4 regions of the Exiguobacterium sp. s138 genome follow, and region 1 is predicted to be linked to each of the others. Evidence: riboswitches for the same ligand, from Rfam matches in the RefSeq annotation. Region 1 holds a riboswitch; each other region holds the start of a gene.
What was found. A riboswitch is a leader RNA that binds a small molecule or an ion and turns the genes downstream of it on or off. The one in region 1 is predicted to bind S-adenosylmethionine.
Positions count from the first base shown of each region.

Region 2: linked by a shared signal. The riboswitch ahead of metK (methionine adenosyltransferase) and the one ahead of KNP91_RS09650 (methionine ABC transporter ATP-binding protein) in region 1 are both predicted to bind S-adenosylmethionine.
Region 3: linked by a shared signal. The riboswitch ahead of KNP91_RS10220 (Na+/H+ antiporter NhaC family protein) and the one ahead of KNP91_RS09650 (methionine ABC transporter ATP-binding protein) in region 1 are both predicted to bind S-adenosylmethionine.
Region 4: linked by a shared signal. The riboswitch ahead of KNP91_RS14175 (2,3-diketo-5-methylthiopentyl-1-phosphate enolase) and the one ahead of KNP91_RS09650 (methionine ABC transporter ATP-binding protein) in region 1 are both predicted to bind S-adenosylmethionine.

Region 1 covers NZ_JACSMW010000003.1:494,178-499,392, forward strand. The annotation lists gene KNP91_RS09640 (MetQ/NlpA family ABC transporter substrate-binding protein) at 1-577, opposite strand, end outside; gene KNP91_RS09645 (methionine ABC transporter permease) at 608-1,258, opposite strand; gene KNP91_RS09650 (methionine ABC transporter ATP-binding protein) at 1,248-2,279, opposite strand; SAM riboswitch class I at 2,366-2,469, opposite strand; SAM riboswitch class I at 2,719-2,822, shown strand; gene KNP91_RS09655 (alpha/beta hydrolase) at 2,885-3,643, shown strand; gene KNP91_RS09660 (thymidine kinase) at 3,707-4,327, opposite strand; gene KNP91_RS09665 (DedA family protein) at 4,505-5,155, shown strand; gene KNP91_RS09670 (type B 50S ribosomal protein L31) at 5,191-5,215, opposite strand, start outside.
Region 2 covers NZ_JACSMW010000003.1:57,466-62,680, forward strand. The annotation lists gene KNP91_RS07550 (alpha/beta fold hydrolase) at 1-493, opposite strand, end outside; gene KNP91_RS07555 (GNAT family N-acetyltransferase) at 577-1,062, opposite strand; gene metK (methionine adenosyltransferase) at 1,208-2,416, opposite strand; SAM riboswitch class I at 2,544-2,670, opposite strand; gene pckA (phosphoenolpyruvate carboxykinase (ATP)) at 2,903-4,471, shown strand; gene KNP91_RS07570 (EAL and HDOD domain-containing protein) at 4,528-5,215, opposite strand, start outside.
Region 3 covers NZ_JACSMW010000004.1:13,053-18,267, forward strand. The annotation lists gene KNP91_RS10205 (histidine phosphatase family protein) at 1-391, opposite strand, end outside; gene KNP91_RS10210 (alpha/beta hydrolase fold domain-containing protein) at 443-1,402, opposite strand; gene KNP91_RS10215 (metal ABC transporter solute-binding protein, Zn/Mn family) at 1,579-2,532, shown strand; SAM riboswitch class I at 2,601-2,704, shown strand; gene KNP91_RS10220 (Na+/H+ antiporter NhaC family protein) at 2,783-4,090, shown strand; gene KNP91_RS10225 (hypothetical protein) at 4,132-4,332, opposite strand; gene KNP91_RS10230 (aldo/keto reductase) at 4,490-5,215, shown strand, end outside.
Region 4 covers NZ_JACSMW010000008.1:82,188-87,402, reverse strand. The annotation lists gene KNP91_RS14190 (sugar ABC transporter substrate-binding protein) at 1-237, opposite strand, end outside; gene mtnA (S-methyl-5-thioribose-1-phosphate isomerase) at 257-1,303, opposite strand; gene mtnK (S-methyl-5-thioribose kinase) at 1,300-2,469, opposite strand; SAM riboswitch class I at 2,548-2,650, opposite strand; SAM riboswitch class I at 2,858-2,959, shown strand; gene KNP91_RS14175 (2,3-diketo-5-methylthiopentyl-1-phosphate enolase) at 3,040-4,230, shown strand; gene KNP91_RS14170 (2-hydroxy-3-keto-5-methylthiopentenyl-1-phosphate phosphatase) at 4,227-4,886, shown strand; gene KNP91_RS14165 (methylthioribulose 1-phosphate dehydratase) at 4,883-5,215, shown strand, end outside.

The sequences.
Region 1 (5,215 bases):
TCGAGGCCGAGACATCCGGCAGAACGCGTGGTGTCTGACCGGCCACGACCGGGACAATTTTCAGTTTTTTCGGATTCTCGACGATTTTATCAACGGATCCGTTGCCGTCAAAGTCATCCGGCAATTTAATCAAGCCGGCTTCCTGCAACAGCAGCAATGCCCGACCCATGTTCGTCGCTTCGTTTGGAACGGCAATCTTTCCGCCGACCGGAATGTCTTTGACGTCCTTGACCTTATCCGAATAAATTCCCATCGGTGCGATGACCGTCGTCGCAATTGGCGACAGTTTTAACTTATGTTCTTTTTTGAAGGCGTTAAAGTAAGAAACCGTCTGGAAGGAGTTCGCATCAATTTCCCCTTCCGCCAGGGCGAGGTTCGGCTGGACGTAGTCGGAGAACTTGACGAGTTCAATCGTGATGCCCTCTTTCTTCGCCTTTTTCGCGACGTATTCCCAGACTTGTGTATCAGAACCGCTGACCCCGAGCTTGACCGTCTTTTGATCTTCTTCTCCGGAAGCGGCACATCCCGCAAACAATACCGTCGTTAATGCTGCACCAATCGCTAAACCTTTTTTCATCATCCATCTCTCCCTTTTTTCTCTCTTTTTTTAGTGTCTCCGAATTTTTCGTGCCAACAGATTGCCTGTCGTCTGTAGTCCTTGAACCAAGATGACGAGAATTCCGACCGTGATGATCATGACCGTCGTATCAAACCGTTGGTAACCGTAGGTAATCGCCAAGTCACCAAGTCCACCGCCACCAATCGCCCCGGCCATTGCTGATGCGCCGATCAAACCAATCGTCGCAATCGTCAGGTTCAGAACAAGCGAGCTGAGCGCTTCCGGCAACAGAAAACGGAAAATCGTCTGCAACGGTGTCGCCCCCATCGCTTCCGCTGCCTCAAGGACACCGGTATCGACTTCAAGCAACGAACTTTCGATCAGGCGGGCAATGTACGGTGCCGCGTAAAAGACGAGCGGAACGATTGCCGCCTGTGTTCCGATTGACGATCCGACAATTAAACGGGTCAGCGGAATGATTGCCACGAGCAGAATGATGAACGGAACGGACCGGAAGATATTGACGATGCCGCTTAGGACATTGAAGAACGGAATTCGTTCGAGCAACGCTCCTTTGCGTGTCACGACAAGCAGAATCCCGAGCGGTAAACCAATCAATGTCGAAAAGAGTAATGACAGTCCAACCATCGTCAACGTCTGCAGAAAAGCAGTCCAGATGTCCGTGTAATTAACTAGCATCTGCGAGCACCTCCTCGACGATGACATCCGACTGATCGATATATTGTAATGCCCGCTTGATTTCCGTCGCGTCGCCAATCAGTTCAACAAGCAGACTGCCGAACGGAATGTTTTGCAGTTCCGTAATGCTGCCGTGCAGGATGTTGAGATCGACATCAAACCGTTTTGCGACCTGCGATAAGAGCGGTTGTCCCGTCCCTGCTCCAAGGAAGTTGATTTTGTAGATGTGATGGCCGGCATCCCGTTGATCGATGACTTTTTGAACCGAGGCCGGAATCTCATCCTGCATGACGGAGCGGACGAAGTTTTTCGCCGTTGCCGTCTGCGGGTTCGAGAAGACATCGAACACGGTCCCTGATTCAATCAGCTGACCGGCTTCAATGACGGCGACCCGGTCACAGATTTCACGGATGACCCCCATCTCATGGGTAATCAGTAAAATCGTAATGCCGTATTCCTGATTGATTTGTTTCAGCAGACGCAATATGTGTTGGGTCGTTTGCGGATCAAGAGCGGATGTCGCTTCGTCACATAACAGGACCGATGGCTGGGTGGCGAGTGCCCGGGCGATCCCGACCCGTTGTTTCTGTCCGCCTGATAGCTGATCCGGATAGTGATCAGCTTTATCCGCCAAGTCGACGAACTCCAGCAGTTCCGTGACCCGCCGCTCGACCTCATCTTTTTTGACACCTTTTAAGACGAGCGGTTTAGCGACGTTCGCAAATACTGTATTCGAATCCAGCAGGTTGAAGTGCTGAAAAATCATCCCGATGTGTTGCTTCGCCTCCCGTAACTGCTTCGCCGACAGTGTCGTCAAATCTTGTCCATCGACCGTCACACTGCCGGATGTCGGCCGTTCGAGCAGGTTGACGCAACGTAATAAGGAGCTTTTCCCGGCTCCACTGAAACCGATGACGCCGAAGATTTCGCCTTTTCGGATTTCGAGATCCACGCCATTCAGCGCAGCAATCGATTGATCATTTGTTTCATAGATTTTTTTTACATTTTTGAATGTAATCACCACTTTTTCCCCCTTCAAAATACAAAAAAGGTCTCTTCTTAAGAAACAAGAAGAGACCTGGATCCGCACAATGGCAGAATCCACTCGACTCATCTCTCAGACAATTGTCTGATGGAATTGGCACAGTGCTCATAATGAGTCTGTTGCCGAGGTTTCGTAGGGCCAGTCCCTCCACCTCTCTGGATAAGTGTTGCGGTATGAAATTCATATGTGTATTGTTGCCGGTTGAACTTATGTCGTAAAACTAATTTTTACACTACAGAAAGATCTTTTAAAGGTCAACCATATTTTCAAAAATAAACCATATGGCCCATATCGATCAGCAACCCGGGACAGGACGGATTCCCGAAAGCTCTTCGACGCCGTATAAAGAGAGTTTGACAATCCCTTTCCGTCAATGCTATCATCTTCTCAATGATTAATCCGACAATTCCTATACGATATATCAAGAGTGGACGAGAGACCTGGCTCTAGGACTCCACGGCAACCTGCCGATCGGCAAGGTGCTCCGACCAGCAAAGCAATTGCTTTGGATGATACACACGAGAAACTCGTTTGCGTCCAAAGCCAAACGGGTTTTTATTTTTGAAATGGAGGACGAGATGATGAGTATGGTTTATCCTGTTATACCGGGTGCCGAAGCCTTTTCCTTAGGACGCGGATCCGTCGGCATTTTGCTCTGTCATGGTTTTAATGCAACGCCGCAAAGTGTTCGGGCTGTAGGAGAACAGTTCGCAGCACACGGTTTTTCCGTCCATGCGCCACGCCTGCACGGGCATGGGACGGATCTGCGAGAATTCGAAGCGGCGACGGCCGATGACTGGAAGCAGAGCGTCCGGGACGGCTTTGAACAATTGGCGGGACGATGCGAATCCGTCTTCATCGTCGGCCAATCGATGGGCGCGACACTTGCCCTGTCACTTGCCGCTGAAGGACTCCCGGTCGCAGGAATCATCACCATCAATGCCGCCTTGTCCGTCCCTGCCTACGAAGCCTTGTCGTTCACCGATTGTCCGGTCTATCTTCCGGAAAGTGTCCCTGATATCAAACAGTCGGCTTTTGAAATCATCTATGATCTTGTCCCCGCCGTCTGCGCTTCGGAACTGTTACGATTGATTGAGGAGACGCGATCACACCTCGCGACGATTCAAATTCCGACGCTTATTTTATATTCTGCCGAGGATCATGTCGTCCCACCGATCTGTTCGGATTATTTGTACCGGACGATTGGTGCAGCAGATAAGCGCAGTTACTGTCTGCTTGACTCCTACCACGTCGCAACGCTTGACCACGACCAAAAAACGATTGTCCGCGAAACGCTGCAGTTCGTCGAACAGTTCAGCCACTTGACACAGACCGGCTGAACCCCAAAAAAGCGAACGATTCTTCGGCCTGACTGCCGGGAATCGTTCGCTTTTTTGTATTGCTTAATTATGTTGTTGCTTTTTCCATTCCTGCAACGGTTGTGGTTTCCCCGGTACTTGGTGGCAATGGCGGCAACGTGGTTCATAGGACTCAGACGCCCCGACCAGAATGATCGGATCATTGTAGTTGGCCGGTTTTCCGTCAATCAATCGTTGGGTCCGCGATGCCGGATCGCCGCACGACAGACAAATCGCCTGTAATTTCGTCACGAATTCTGCGCGTGCCAATAATTCAGGCATCTTGCCGAATGGTTCTGCCCGAAAATCTTGATCGAGGCCTGCACAAATGACGCGTTTGCCATCTTGAGCTAGTGCTTCGATGACGGCGACAATCTCATCGTCAAAAAATTGAACTTCGTCAATTGCGACGATTTGCGTCTCTTCCGCCACTGCTGCATAGACATCACGGCTCGTCGCCATCGGAATCGCGATGACCGAATTGCCGACGTGCGACACGACGTGTTCCTCATGATACCGGTCATCGATTGCCGGCTTGAACACTTGAACCGGTAACTTTCCATACTGTGCCCGTCTGACACGACGGATCAGTTCTTCCGACTTGCCGGAAAACATACTTCCGCAAATCACTTCAATCCAACCATATTGATTGATCACATGCATCATCGTAAACACCGTCCTCTAAATTAGTCACTTTAACGAGTATAGCCCGAATCTAAATTGAGAAAAAGGATTGACTTCTAAAAATCAAAAACCCTTGCCAAATTCGCCACTTTCTTCATCTTCTCATTTCAACTGGTATGTATTTCCTGTACACTGAAAGAGAAGTTTCTTTGAAGGAAGGTGACTCCGATTCATCACATATTACATGAAGTCCTCCAGCAATATGGAGCGTTCGGACTCGCAATTCTTCTGGCCGGTGGAATCGTCGGTCTTCCGGTTCCGGACGAGACATTACTCGTCATGTCAGGATTTTGGATGCATCACGGTGATTTACCGCTCATCGGAACGATTCTTGCCGCCTATGCCGGCAGTTGCATCGGTATGACGATCAGCTACGTGCTCGGTTTGAAGCTCGGAATGCCGTTACTGCATCGAATGGCTCCGAAATTACGGATTTCTGAAAAACATATCTTTAAAGCCGAAGCTGGATTTTTACGTTACGGAAAAACCGTCTTAATCATTGGTTATTACATACCGGGCCTTCGACAGTTGTCCGCCTTTTTTGCCGGTGTCTCGAAAATGCCGTTCCGGATCTTCGTCACCTATGCGTATACAGGTGCTCTCATTTGGATCAGTGTTTTTTTAGGAGCCGGATATTTTTTAGGACGTCATTTTTCCTTCAGTCTACTGTTCGAACATTTCGCGAACAATCCGGAGACACTGCCGTACCTCGTCGGTGCTACGGGTGCAATCGGTCTGTCCTTCGTTCTGAAGACGTACCTGACGTACCGTGCCAAATTCAGCCTATACAAAAACAGCCTGCTCCAGTGAAGGAGACAGGCTGTTTTTTAATACTGAAGTCGCAATTACTTGCGGCCGTATTTTTTGTTG
Region 2 (5,215 bases), 440 kb from region 1:
GTTCTTCGTCATGGATGACGATTTCTTCTTCAATCTCGCGATATTCCGCATACGTCAATTCACCGAGACGTGCAGCATCCTCATTGTTCTGTCCGAACGGCAATGTGCCGAGCGGAGCATCCGGACGGAACCGGTCGAAAGCACTTGCAAACACTTGTTTGACGCCGCCTAGTTGCTTCGAGTTGTGCCAATCAAATAACGGCGAGATGAATGTCAGGCTCGCCATCGGCAACTCATATTCTTGAAGCAGCCGATTGACGACAAGTGCCCCCATACTGCAGGCAATGATGTGAATCGGTAATTTTCGTTTACCGGCTTCACGTAATGCTTCTTTTAACAGCTGTTGATGTTCTTCAAACGATACACGACGGGGTGCATCGACCAGGAGAACTTCGTATTCGCGTTCTAATACACGAATCAGCGCCTCACTCGGCCGAGCACGTAATTGGAGTGGATATACAAGAACGATCACTCCGGTTGGTTGTTCTACCACAAACTCACCTCTTCATTCGATATCTGTTTAGTATGCAACAAATCCGACTCCAGCCAAACCGCCTTAAGTCGGATTCCATTTCTTTAATATATACGTTGTAGACGCGTCACAGGTTCCACTTGTCCGAAGACTTCCTCTGTCGTCTCACTGATTTCCTTGAATCCGTACGACGTTAAAAAGTGGCGGGCTTTATAGTTCCGGGATTCGACATACACTTCGATCGGAGAGGCTCCCTGCAATTCCAGTTCGCGGATCAGCCGGCGTCCGATCCCGTTTTGTTGGTATTTCGGCAAGACATACAATCGGACGATTTCCCATGTTCCCTCAACATCAATCGCGTGAATGAAACCGACGATTTCCCCGTCAATCAGTCCGACGTTGAAATATTCTCCACGTGCTTCCTCCGCTGTCCGAATCGCCCGGACCACTTCTTCCTGCGGGTACGCTTCTTGAACGAAATGGGCTTTCGAGCGTTCTGAATAGATTTCCTCATATGTGTCCATCCAAGACGTGAGCGCAATATCATGAATGCGTGCTGCATCAGCCGGAACCGCTTCGCGTATCTCCATACCGAAATCCCCCTTTTCCTTTTACAGAATACAGACTCATGTTCTTTTACCCTTTTCTAGAAATTTCAGTCGTATCCCTGCAAAGTTCAGGAGAAACAAAAAAAGTTCAGAAACACCCTTTAGAAGGATGTTTCTGAACAATGAATTATGCGAAACGTTTTGCCTGCTCTTCAAGAGTAGCGGCTTTATCTGTCTGCTCCCATGGTAACTCGATGTCTGTACGACCGAAGTGACCATAAGCTGCTGTCTGACGATAGATCGGACGACGGAGATCAAGCATGTTGATGATTCCAGCCGGACGAAGATCGAAGTTTTCAGCAACCAGTTCAACCAGTTGTGCTTCAGGAAGTTTTCCTGTACCGAATGTATCCACCGCGATTGATACCGGATGTGCGACACCGATTGCGTACGCGAGTTGAACTTCCGCTTTGTCTGCAAGACCTGCAGCTACGAGGTTCTTCGCGACGTAACGCGCTGCGTAAGCAGCTGAACGGTCGACTTTCGTTGGATCTTTACCAGAGAAAGCTCCACCGCCGTGACGTGCATATCCGCCATACGTATCAACGATGATTTTACGGCCTGTTAATCCAGCATCACCTTGTGGTCCGCCGATGACGAAACGACCAGTTGGGTTGATGAAGAATTTTGTATCGGCATCGATGTACTCAGTCGGAATGACCGGTGCGATGACATGTTCTTTCAGATCAGCTTGGATTTGCTCAAGCGTCACTTCTTCTGCATGTTGTGTTGAGATGACGATTGTATCAACGCGAACAGGTTCATTGTTCTCATTGTATTCAACCGTGACTTGCGTCTTACCATCCGGACGGAGGTAATCGAGTTGTCCGTTTTTACGAACTTCTGCAAGACGACGAGCCAGTTTGTGTGAAAGTGAGATCGGAAGTGGCATGAGTTCAGGTGTTTCTTTCGTTGCATAACCGAACATCAGACCTTGGTCTCCTGCTCCGATTGCATCGATTTCTTCATCTGACATGTTTCCTTCGCGTGCTTCAAGCGCTTGGTCAACACCGAGAGCGATGTCTGCTGACTGCTCATCGATTGATGTCAATACAGCACAAGTGTCTGCATCGAAACCGTATTTAGCGCGTGTATAGCCAATTTCGCGAATCGTTTCACGAACGACTTTCGGGATATCCACGTAAGTTGATGTCGTGATTTCTCCTGCTACTAATACGAGTCCTGTCGTGACAGAAGTTTCTGCCGCAACACGTGCGTTTGGATCGGCTGCAAGAATTGCATCCAAAATTGAATCCGAAATCTGGTCACAGATTTTATCCGGGTGACCTTCTGTTACTGATTCCGACGTAAACAGTCGGCGATTAAGGTTTGTCATGTTTGACCCTCCCAAAAAAGAATTTGACGGTGTACTCATTTCCCCTAGTTGAGTGGGACGGTAAAATGAAAAAAACCTTTCCATGTCCAAAAATGGTCAGGGAAAGGTTGTGCGTTCTTCCTTTACCCTCTTATCGTTCGAAGTGTTTACTTCGCTTCAGGAGAGCACCTTTTCCTACATTAATGATGAAATTAATATAAGACGGTTGCCGGGTTTCTTCGGGCCTTGTTCCCTCCACCTGCTCAGAATAAGAGTATCCGTTACGAATTACATGATATAAACTTGTGCTCACTCTGTCAAGCAACGTTTTAATTTCTAGTCGAAAAATTTCGGGAGAGATGTTAAACTGTTAATGCTGAAAGCGTTTCCAGATAAATAGAAATCAGCGCATGAAAATGATTGCTCTATCATTAGTATGTCATATATAATAAATGTGTCATACTAATAGTAGAGCCAAAACCAACGTAGGGGAAAGGTGGGGTCAGGATGCCGATGACGGTCCTGAATATCGAAGAACTACTCAAGAAGGAGCATGTGTTCAAACAACTGTCTGTTGCTGAACTAGTCGAACATGCAATTCGCAACAAAGAAGGAGTTCTTGCAGAAAATGGTGCTTTGTCTGTAGAAACGGGGAAATTTACAGGTCGTTCACCGAAAGACAAGTTCATCGTCCGTGATGACTTATGTGAGATGCATATCGATTGGGGTCATGTCAATCAACCGATGGAGTCGGACAAATTCGAGCAACTGTTACAAAAAGTTCTTCGTTATATGAACGAAGCAGATCAACTCTACTACACAGAAGCTGCTGCTGGTGCCGATACGCATTTCACCCTTCCAGTGCGCGTCGTAACCGAATATGCTTGGCATAATTTGTTTGCGAAACAGCTGTTTTTACGTGAATATCCTACGGTTGCAGCCTTTGAACCGTTTACGGTCGTCTACGCACCACATTTTAAAGCGGATCCGGCGGTTGACGGCACAAACTCCGAGACCTTCATCGCGATGTCATTCGAACACCGGATCGTCTTGATTGGCGGAACGGAGTATGCCGGAGAAATCAAAAAATCAATTTTCTCTGTCATGAACTATCTTTTACCCCAACAAGAAGTCTTGTCGATGCACTGTTCAGCAAACGTCGGACACGACGGCGATGTCGCCTTATTCTTCGGACTCTCAGGAACTGGTAAGACCACGCTGTCTGCTGATGACAGTCGCCAATTAATCGGTGACGATGAACACGGTTGGTCTCATGACGGTGTCTTCAACATCGAAGGTGGCTGCTATGCGAAAACAGTTAATCTGTCACGCGAAAAAGAACCACAAATCTTTGATGCGATCCGCTTCGGAACCGTTCTTGAAAATGTCGTCCTCGATGATGCGCGGATTCCGGATTATGATGATACTTCATTGACTGAAAATACACGTGCCGCTTACCCGATTACAGCAATCGACAACATCGCCATTCCGTCACGCGCCGGTCACCCGAAAACGATTGTCTTTCTGACGGCGGATGCCTATGGTGTCTTGCCTCCAATCAGTAAACTGACGAAAGAACAAGCGATGTATCACTTCTTATCCGGCTACACATCAAAACTGGCTGGAACGGAGCGCGGCGTTACAGAACCGGAAGCCACATTCTCGACGTGCTTCGGTTCACCATTCCTGCCGTTGATTCCGGAAAAATATGCGACGATGCTCGGGGAACTGATTGATCGTCACGGTGTCACAGTCTATCTCGTCAACACAGGCTGGACCGGCGGCGCTTACGGTACAGGAAGCCGGATGAAACTCTCCTATACACGAACGATGGTCAATGCGGCCGTCAACGGTCTGCTTGCAGACATCCCGACAGAAGAACATCCGATTTTCGGTCTGCATATGCCGATTGAAGTACCTGGTGTTCCGACTGACCTGCTCAATCCGGTAAAAGTTTGGGCAAATCCATCCGATTACGAACAACAAGCGACTGCACTCGCACAAAAGTTCACACAGAACTTCGCGCGTTTCGAAAGTGCGACCGATGCCATCAAATCAGCCGGTCCTCGTGTCTAACATCATACTGATACAAAAAAGGTTGAGCTCCGTAACGGATGCTCAACCTTTTTCTGTTAGACGATTGAATCGGTTTTGTCTTTTAAATGGAGTTCCTTTTGCGCAAGCCAAACTTGACTCTCTTTCAGTAACTCATAAGCCCGGTGCTTCATAATCCCGAACCGATTACTGAGCATCTCAAACCGTTCAAACTCGCCCCGGTCTGCGCTGATCGCAAGCAACAGGCAATCGCGAAACGGGTGATCTTCCCCTTGCAAGACATTTTTCAAAGCCGGTTCAATCGGAAGCTGATCGATGATTTCACCGATATCCACGGAAAGCAAGGCATCGATGTGTGACAGTAAGCCGATCATGTAGGCACTTTCTGCTTTCAGTGTCTTCGTTTCCGTCGCAAACAGTTCGCATAGTTTTGCGCAATGCAAGGATGAACGCAATAATTCGTCCGACCATTGATACGGACTCGCTAGTTTCATCTCACGCAAGACGATCAACGAAATCCAGCTCTTCAGTTGGGAAAAGCCCAGCAAGGAAATTGCTTGACGGACGGAACTGACCATGTTCCGAAGACCGATGCCCGGAGAGTTGATCAATTGCAGTACTTGCACACTGATGTAAGGATTGCCCTCGATTTCATCCACGACGTCATCATAATGGTCATCCGTATCAAGCCACTTCAACATTTTCAACAGGACAGGCACTTGCGGAGGAACGGCCTTTCCTTTCATCAGCATCGGTTTGGCGTAA
Region 3 (5,215 bases), on a different contig from region 1:
CTGTCAGTTCTTCAATTGCCGAAAACACCCGCTGTTGGATTTCCTGTTCGGTTTCAAGTCCCGGTACACGTTCCGTATCATTCGCTTGGACGGCTTCATAGATTCCGGCGACGGGCTGTCCTGACGCCAATCCAAACTCCCGTTCGACCAACCGTTCATCCGTCTCCGTTACATCCAGCCCGATTGAACGTCCGATGATTTCTGCCGTCTCGACTGCCCGCGATAAGGGGCTTGAAATCAAGACGTCCCATTTTTCTTCCGCCAGGTAAGCAGCGCTCATTTCAGCCTGCCATCGCCCTGTCTCATTGAGCGGAATATCTTCTCGTCCTTGAATCCGCTCGTTTAAATTCCAATCCGTTTGACCATGACGCACTAAACAAATTTCTGTCATCTCACTGTCTCCTTCAAAAGAAATATGACTGATTGTATCATGTTTTCTTTTTTAGTGAAGGGTCTCCCGAGGCGGCAACGCCAGGACCTGACAACTAAATGCTTCAATCCGTTCCAGTAAACGCTCGATTTTGAGTGGATTTTCGGTCTGGGCAAAGCTCGCCAGGGAATGCGTGCCGTTCGGGAAGGAAAACAGCCGGACGTCGGCTCCGACATCGGCTCCTTTTTCAACGAAGTGGAGCGCTTGCGTAAACGGAACAATCGGATCTTTTTTTCCGTGCAACAACATGATCGGCGGCGAGTCTGCTGTCAAATGCGTTACCGGCGAGACACGTGTCATGAGTTCCCGCCACTCGTCCCGTCCTCCTCCGTAAAACTTAATATGGGCAATCCACGTTTGAATGAACTTGAACAGGAGGAAGTTCGTCGGAGGATACAAGGCAATGACACCACTAATCAACGGGAGGCTTTCAGCTGTTTGTTCGCCGATGAATTCCATCGGGGAAAGTGCCGTCGTCAGCATTAACGCGGCGCCGGCCGAGTCTCCCCACAACACCATGCGTCCCCGCATAATCCGTAAATCGTCGGCTTCCTGATTTAAGAAACAAAGTGCATCCCGAACGTCTTCCAGATTATCCGGAAAATAACTGCCGTCCTCAAACAAGCGATAATCGATACTGCAAACGGCGATGCCGAGTTCCAGGAAACGTTCCACGATTGGCGTAAAACAAAAGACATCATCCCGATTTCCTCTGACGAAGGCTCCCCCGTGCGCATAAATCGCGACCGGGAAAGGACCGTCACCCGGCGGATAATATAAATCCAACTTCAGTTCTTGTTGATCGACGGTTTTAAACAAAATCGTCCGTGGCGCGAGTTGGACTTCCGACAGCGGAAGCGCCGGTTCCGTCCAGCGTAATAAAGCACCATAGTTGTTCCAGATGCTCGCCCCGGCTGCGGCTGTCGTTAAAATTGCCGCTCCTCCCATCAGCCAAGCAGTTTCCCGTTTCACCTCATCACCTCCAAAGCTTACTCTCGATTTCTAATCTTATTAATCTTTTACCCGATTTATTTAGAAGTCGAACGTCTTCCCCGACTTGTACTTGACGCTTCGTTTTGGATTCGTTATAGTGAAAAGGTTCAAATCGGAATAATTACGTTTTAATACTTTTTGGAGGGTTTATTCATATGAAAAAATTACTTTCAGCTTTCACGGTCGCCTTTGTCAGCGCTGCTTTTCTTGCTGCCTGCGGTTCTTCCGAATCCAGTCAAGATGCGACTGATCAAAAGCTTCGTGTGTATACATCGACATTCGCTACCGCGGCAATCGCCAAGGAAATTGGCGGAACCGATATCGACGTCAAGATGATTGTTCCACCCGGTGCCGATCCGCACTCGTACGAGCCGACGTCTAAACAACTGACAGAAATCGCACAAGGCGATCTGTTCCTCTTAACCGGTACGACGCTTGAACCGTACTCGAAAAAAATCAAAGCCAGTCTGAAAGGCAATGATGTCCGTTTCGTCGAGACGAGCAAAGGAATCGACTTACTCGAAGCAAGCGCCACGCTTCATGAACATGAAGGACACACCGACGAACATGCGGCAGAAGAACATGATCACGGCAAATTTGATCCGCATGTCTGGCTCGATCCGAACAATGCCAAAGTGATGGCTCAATCAATTACGACGGCACTCGCTAAAGAAGTACCTGCTAAAAAAGCAACGTTTGAGAAAAATCTCACCGCTTTTAATAGCAAGGCCGATAAGCTTGATCAAAACTTGCAACAGGCTGTTGATGAAGGATCCAAAAAAGAATTGCTCGTCACCCATGCCGCTTACGGATATTTAGCAGAACGCTACGGATTCTCGCAATTGCCGATTGCCGGTATCTCTCCGTCGGACGAGCCTTCGCAAAAACAACTGGCGGCGATCGTCAAGGAAGCCCAACTTCACGACTTGAAGTATATCGCTTTCGAAGAGACGGTTTCACCGAAAGTTGCCCGTGTCATTCAACAGGAAATCGGAGCGGAGGCCATTACGATCCACAACCTCGAGTCCGTCACGAAAGCACAGCAGAAGGCATCGTATTTTGAGTTGATGAATGAAAATGTCGCGACTCTCAAACAAGCACTTCAGTGAAGTAGTGTTGACATGCAGTAAAAGATGCGTTACGGTAGAAAACGTATTTCAGACAATTAAATGACTTCTTTTTATCGCGAGAGACGGAGGGACTGGCCCGATGATGTTTCGGCAGCGGACGATTAAATCGTACTGTGCCAAATCCAGCAAGCTGCGGCTTGAGAGATAAGAAGAGCGTCTTTTTCAGTAAAGACCTCCTTCTTTCTTGCGAAGGAGTCTTTTTTTGTACTTGTAGAAAAGGAGTGGTTTGATGAACGAAACGATTACACCGAATAAATGGGCACTTCTACCGTTACTTGTCTTTTTAGTTCTTTTTATCGGTGCCGGTATTTTTTACGATGACTTTTACAAGTTTCCGATTCTGATTGCGGCTTTGATTGCCTTGATTTTTGCGGCGGTCACAACAAAAGGCGGTATTAATCAGACCGTGGAACGGATTGCAGCAGGTGCAGGAAATCCGGACATCATGATTATGGTCTTTATCTTCTTGCTTGCCGGTGCCTTTTCCGGAACGGCCGATGCAATCGGCGCGATCGAAGCAACCGTCAATGCGTCATTAACATTTTTACCTCCGTCCCTCCTGATGAGCGGACTGTTCATCATCGCCGCCTTCATCTCGATGGCGATGGGGACTTCCACCGGTACGATTGCGGCACTCGCTCCGATTGCCCTTGGAATCCATGAAGCAACCGGTGTCAATGTTGCGATTGCGGCCGCCGCTGTCGTTGGTGGCGCAATGTTCGGCGACAACTTATCGTTCATTTCCGATACGACGATTGCAGCCGTCCGGACACAAAAAACCAACATGCGTGATAAATTCCGAACCAATTTCCTGATTGTTTTGCCGGCAGCTATTCTGACTATCATCATCCTGGCATTTGTCTCAAGCACAGGAAATGTCGTCGAAGCGAAGGCGTTTGAGTTTTATAAACTGATTCCGTATCTGTCCGTCATCATCCTCGCCTTGTTTGGCGTCAACGTCATTCTTGTTTTGATTGGTGGAACCGTTTTAACAGGTATCATCGGGATGATTGACGGCAGCTTCGGCTTAAGCGGTTTTGTCCTATCCATGTCTGACGGCCTGATGGGAATGGCGGAAATCTCGATTTTGACATTACTGATGGGTGGTCTCGTCAGTCTGATCACCTTTAACGGTGGGATTGCTTACCTGAAAGAAACGCTGACGCAAAAAATCTCTCAACGTCGCGGCGCGGAATTCAGCATGGCAGCACTCGTCAGTGCGACGAACCTCGCAACAGCGAACAATACGATTTCGATTCTTGTCGCCGGTCCACTGGCAGCAGAAATCGCCGATACGTATGACATCGACCGAAAAAAGTCAGCCAGTATTCTTGATATCTTCTCTTGCGGCATCCAAGGTATCATTCCCTACGGCGCCCAGTTGCTGATTGCCGCGGAATTGACGAAAACGGCCTCTCCGGAACTGATTCCTTATCTGTTTTATCCGTTCCTGCTGTTCGTTTGCGGATCTCTTGCGATTCTTTTCGGCTTCCCGCGTCGGAAAACATCGGACGCACGTCAAAAAAATGTTTCATAACAAACAGACCCGTCGCAACAGCGACGGGTCTTGTGTTTGTCTTATTTTTTCCGGTCTTGGCGGTTGAGAATGAAGTAAGCAATCGCTGGAAGCGGGAACTGAATCAGTCCTGCGCCTCCCCAGACCCATGGATTCCGCCCTGTCTTCCGGGCACCGAGGAACAAGCATGCCGCTTGTGTCCCTAATAAGGCTGCAAGGCCGGCCCACACACCTTTTGGTACGTTTTTAACAGATCGTTTCATAAAATACACCTCGTTTCCTTTATAGTTTTACCCTCCTCATTTCGCTTTCTAACCGTCTTTTTCCTCCCTTGAGCGTTGAAACAGACGTTCTTGCTTGTTCATGCTAAACTAAACGAGCAATTCCATATTCTCGTTTCATTGAAGGAGGAGTATACACATGCAATACGCAAAACTTTCAAATGGTGTCACGATTCCACAAATCGGATTTGGTGTCTGGCAAGTCGATGAAGAGACGGAAGCACCGGCTGCCGTCGCAGAAGCCCTTCGTGTCGGTTACCGTCATATTGATACGGCTGCCGTTTACAAAAACGAACGTGGTGTCGCCAAAGGAATTAAAGAAAGCGGCGTGAACCGTGAAGATCTCTTCTTAACGTCTAAAGTATGGAACGATGACATTCGTGCCGGACGCACTAAAGAAGCTTTCGCTGAGTCACTTGAACGCCTCGAAACCGACTACCTTGATCTTTATCTGATCCACTGGCCGGTTGAAGGGTATATCGAAGCATGGAAAGCCATGGTCGAACTTTACGAAGCCGGCAAAATTAAGGCAATCGGTGTTTCGAACTTCAAAGAACATCATCTCGATACACTTGCTGAAGAAGGATTAATGACACCGATGATCAATCAGGTTGAACTTCATCCGCAACTTCCGCAACATGAGTTGCATGAATATTTACAGGACCACAGCATTCAAGTCGAGGCGTGGAGCCCACTCATGCAAGGAAAATTCCTCGAAATCAATGACTTCAAGGAAATTGCCGAAAAACACGGCAAATCCCCTTCACAAGTCGTCTTGCGTTGGCATTTAGACAACGGCATCGTGGCGCTTCCAAAATCGGTCACACCCGAACGCATTGCGGAAAACTTTGACGTCTTTGACTTC
Region 4 (5,215 bases), on a different contig from region 1:
CCCTTCCGAGATAAACGTGTTGACTTGAAAACCAAGTGCTTCCCCTTCCGAGCGGGCGCCGTCCAAAAACTGTTTTGTATGGTCGTCGGAAGCAAGGTTACGGATAACGGCAATCTTGACATCACCCTGAACCCCTTCCGGTACACCGCTGATTTTTTTCATCGGTGTTGCTTCACTGTTCGCGCAAGCAGCCAGTAAGACCGCTGGTGCCAGTACAGCCAATGCTAATTTTTTCATCTCGATCTCCCCTGTCTGTTTAGTTTGTTTGCTGTCCAACCATTTGTTCAATCGTTTCTACGGAAGGATGCTCGATGACTCCGAGTTCCGTAATGATCGCCGTGATCAATTCATGCGGTGTCACATCAAATGCCGGATTAAAGACTGCTACGCCGGCCGGTGCCGTCGCTTTTCCGGCAAGTTGTGTCACTTCACGTGCATCGCGTTCTTCAATCTCGATCTCGTCTCCTGACAGGCTCGTAAAATCGAACGTCGAGAGCGGTGCGGCAACGTAAAACGGAATGCCAAACGCACGGGCCAGCAAGGCCAGCTGAAACGTTCCGATCTTATTGGCGGTATCGCCGTTCCGGGTAATCCGGTCCGCTCCGACGATGATTGCCGTGATCTTTTTTTCTTTGATCGTATGCGCGACCATATTGTCCGTGATCAAGGTGACGTCAATCCCTGCCCGTTGCAACTCCCATGTCGTCAAACGTGCACCCTGCAACAAAGGCCGCGTTTCCGAAGCATAAACCGCGAGCGGAATCCCCTGTTCTTTCGCAAGATAAAACGGAGCGAGCGCCGTTCCGTAAGCTGCTGTCGCAATTGATCCGGCATTACAAATCGTCAGTACCCGATCACCGGACTCGAACAATTCCAGTGCATGAACCCCGATTTGACGTGATGTCTTGGCATCCGTCGTATAAAGTTCCAATGCCTTTTGTTCGAGACGTATCGGCAGTTCTTTTAGCGTCGTAGCTGAAACGATCAGCTGATTCAGCTCATCAAGGACATTTCGTAGATTGACCGCCGTCGGACGGGTCGCAAGTAATTGTGCCGACACCGTCAACAGCCCCTGTTTTGCTTCAGTCAGCGTCCCTGTCGTCCGAAACGCTTCCTGAACGAGGACGAATCCGCCGAACAGACTGATGGCCGGTGCGCCGCGGACCCGTAATTGTTTGATGGCGTCAATCGCCTGCGCCAAGTCATGAATGATTTCATAATGTTCTTCTTCCGGAAGACGGGTCTGATCCAAAATCGTCACCGTCCGGTTTTCATAGATGATGCTCTGAACGAATCGGCTCATCGGCTGAGTTCCTCCGTCAAATCGAAGTTTCGTAAATCAGTGAACGTCTTGCATTCGGTCCGGCGTTTGATCAGTGCCACTCCAAGACGTAACGCATGCCGTTTCCGCTCGAGTCGCTCTGTTTCATCAGTGATGCTCTCAAGGTCGGCGACCGGTGCGAGTCCGATCGTCCGTCGGATCAATTCACAACCGGCAAAGCCAAGTGCGTCCTGTAAAATCGTGCTGAGGACATCGTCAACAAGCCCGTCCGCTGAACGGAACGGTTCGGCGGCTTCCCGTTCCCATAACGCTTTGAACGTCGAAGCAAAGGTCAGCCAAAACGTGTCGATATCCTTGACCCGTGCTTCCCGCAACTCGGCATAGTTCGGATACGCGGCAAAGCAGAGATGCGCGATGAATTGTCCGACATCAAAACCGAACGGTCCGTAAAAGGCGAACTCGGGATCGATGACTTTTGTTTCATCGGCTGAAGCAAAAATACTTCCGGTATGTAAGTCCCCGTGCAATAACGCATCGCCCTTCGTGATGAACAATGCTTCAAGCTTCGCGACTTCCCGTTTCAGCTCCGCGTCGTTCCAAATCCGGGCGACCTCCGCTTCGAGTCCTGCTTCAATCGCATTCGTTTCCGCGTCATAAAACGGATCCGTAAAGATTAATTTTTCCGTGATATCACAGAGATCCGGATTATAGTAGTTACGCGCCACTTGTTTTTTTGCGACCGGTCCAAGTGCAAAATCCGATGTATAAAACAGCGTCCGCGCCAAATACGAACCGATGTGTTCCGCGAGCAACGGATACTCCTCCCCTTCAAGCAGTCCGCCCCGGACGATTGTCAGGTGCGACAAATCTTCCATCACTGTGAATGCTTCTTCTTTGCTCGCATGGTAGACATGCGGGACGAACGGAACGGCGACTTTCGCGAATTCTTTTAGGGCCGATTGTTCAATCCAGGCCCGTTCGAGCGACAGCGGCCAGCTTTCGCCGACGACTTTCGCATATGGTAACGCCTGCTTTAAAATCAGTCGTTTTTCTCCTGCCTGAATCCGGAAAACGAGATTTAAATTCCCGTCGCCGATTTCTTCTGCCGTCACCGGTTCATTGCCGATCAAACCAATTGTCCGGACCCGTTCAATCGCGTCCTGTACTGTAAATGCTTGATACCCCATTCTGTTTTCCTCCTTGGTGATCACACGAAAAAACGCCTCTTTTCGTCAAAGAAAAGAGGCGCGGCAGAATATTCCGTCCTCTTATCTCTCAGACGAATGTCTGTTGGATGTAGCACCGTGCCGGATGGTCGGTTGCTGCGGCGTCTTCGGGCCAATTCCCTCTGCCAACTCACGATAAGAGTCATATGTAGTTGTCGTGTGATTGATGTTGATTTGAATACTACGTGCGTTGCTAGCCGTCTGTCAATTCCATTTTTTAGTGAAGTGGCTTCAAAAACGGAACCGTCTATAGAAGAAGTATTTTCAAAAAAATAAATTTTCAAAATATAGTTTGACAAGTGACGAATCTCATGTAAAAATTGCAATTAGATTTCACAATTTCATCCAATTCTTATCAAGAGCAGACGGAGGGACGAGCCCTACGATGTCGCAGCAACCGACCACTTGGCACGGTGCTAATTCTTGCAGCTATTACGCTGACAGATAAGAGTCCACGCGCAATTTTTCATGGTCTCTTGTCATTGACGAGGGACCATTTTTGTATTCTTCAACAAGGGAGAGACAGTCGATATGACGTATATTACCGCAACCTACCAACTCGGAACGACGGATCAGTTACCAAAACGGGCAGAACAAATCGCGCTCGGTTTGACCGTTGGTTCGTGGACCGATTTAAATCATTTGGAACAACAGCAGCTTGAATCGTTCAAAGGACAAGTTGTTCATACCGAAGAACATGACGGCAAAGGCTACATCACGATCCGTTATCCGGAACACAACGTCTCACGCGACTTTTCCGCCATCTTAACGACGGTCTTCGGCAAACTGTCGCTCGACGGACAAATCAAATTAACAGATTTACAGCTTCCGGCTTCATTCACCACTGACTTCCCCGGCGCCAAATTCGGCATCGAGGGCGTCCGTCAATTGATTCAAGTCCACGACCGTCCTCTGTTGATGAGCATCTTTAAAGGCGTCATCGGTCGGGACCTCACCTTTTTGCGGGAACAACTCGAAGCGCAGCTCGCGGGCGGCATCGATCTCGTCAAAGATGATGAGATTCTATACGACAATCCGTTGACACCGGCACTTGACCGGGCACGGATCGGACGTGAAGTCCTGAATGCCCATTACGAAAAAACCGGCAAACGGGCGCTTTACGCGATTACGTTGAGTGGTCCCGTCTTCGGCTTAAAGGATCAGGCGAAACGTTTGATCGAAGCCGGTGCGACCGCTTTCCTGCTCAATACGTTTACATATGGACTCGATGTCCTGCGCGAATTGGCGGCTGATCCGGACATTTCCGTTCCGATCTTTAATCATCCGGCCTTAAGCGGAGCCTTAATCGCAAGCCCCGAATACGGCATTGCAGCCCCTGTTTTACTAGGGACTTTACCGCGGCTGGCCGGTGCCGATTTGACGTTATTCCCGTCGCCGTACGGAAACGTCGCCCTCGCCAAAGACTTGGCGCGCGGAATTGCTGTCGAAGCGACACGGATCGGAGAAACGAAGACGATTCTTCCGGTTCCCTCGGCAGGTATTCATCCCGGTCTCGTCGCTCAGCTCGTTCGGGATTTCGGGACTGATTCCGTCATCAATGCCGGCGGCGGCGTTCACGGTCATCCGCAGGGCGCTGCGGCCGGTGTCCTCGCTTTCCGCCAAGCCCTCGACGCAGCACTTGCCGGTGAATCGTTGACGAGTGCCGCCACGCGGCAGGAAGAACTTCGGGTCGCTCTCGACGCCTGGGGGATTACGAAATGACGATCCGGATATTATGTGACTTTGACGGGACCGTGACGGAACACGATAATATCATCGCCTTGATGAAGGAATTTGCCCCGCCGGCAGCGTTTGAACCGTTGAAAGAAGGTGTGCTCGACCGCTCGCTGTCGATTCAATCCGGGGTCGGACAGATGTTCCGGTTGCTCCCATCAGATCGAAAACAAGATTATGTTGATTTTTTGATTGATCGGGCTGTCATCCGTCCCGGCTTTGAGACCTTACTCGCTTTTGCTAAATTGAACGGAATCGACTTTGCCATCGTCAGCGGCGGGATCGACTTTTTTGTCGAACCGATTCTTGCCGATTTACTGACAGATGAAGCGATTTACTGTAACGGCAGTGACTTCAGTGAGGAGATAGTGCAGATTGAATGGCCACACGCCTGTGATGCGGCCTGTACGAATCAATGCGGCTGTTGTAAAACGTCAATCGCCCGGAAGCTGAAGCAGGACGGTGACACGATCATCGCGATTGGTGACTCCGTGACGGATTTTGAACTGGCGAAACAGGCTGATCATGTCTACGCCCGTGATTATCTGATTACGCTGTGCGAACAGCACGGTATTCCGTACACGCCGTTTGAAACGTTTTACGACATTGTGGATCATCTGCAGACAACGGGGGTGCATGCATGACATTTTTGAAACGATACGAAGAACTCCGCGCGATCAAGCAGGAGTTCGCTGCACGCGACTGGTTTCCCGGTACGAGCGGTAACCTCGCCATTCGGACGAACAGCAGTCCGACGGAATTTCTTGTGACGGCAAGCGGCAAAGATAAACGCCAGGACACGCCGGACGATTTCGTCCATGTCGACGCGACCGGTCAATTGATCGGCGAACAAAATGGACGTCCGTCTGCTGAGACCTTACTTCATGTCGAAGTGTTTAACCGGACATCGGCCGGCTGCTCGCTTCACGTCCATACGGTCGACAACAATGTCATTTCGGAACTCTACGGAGAC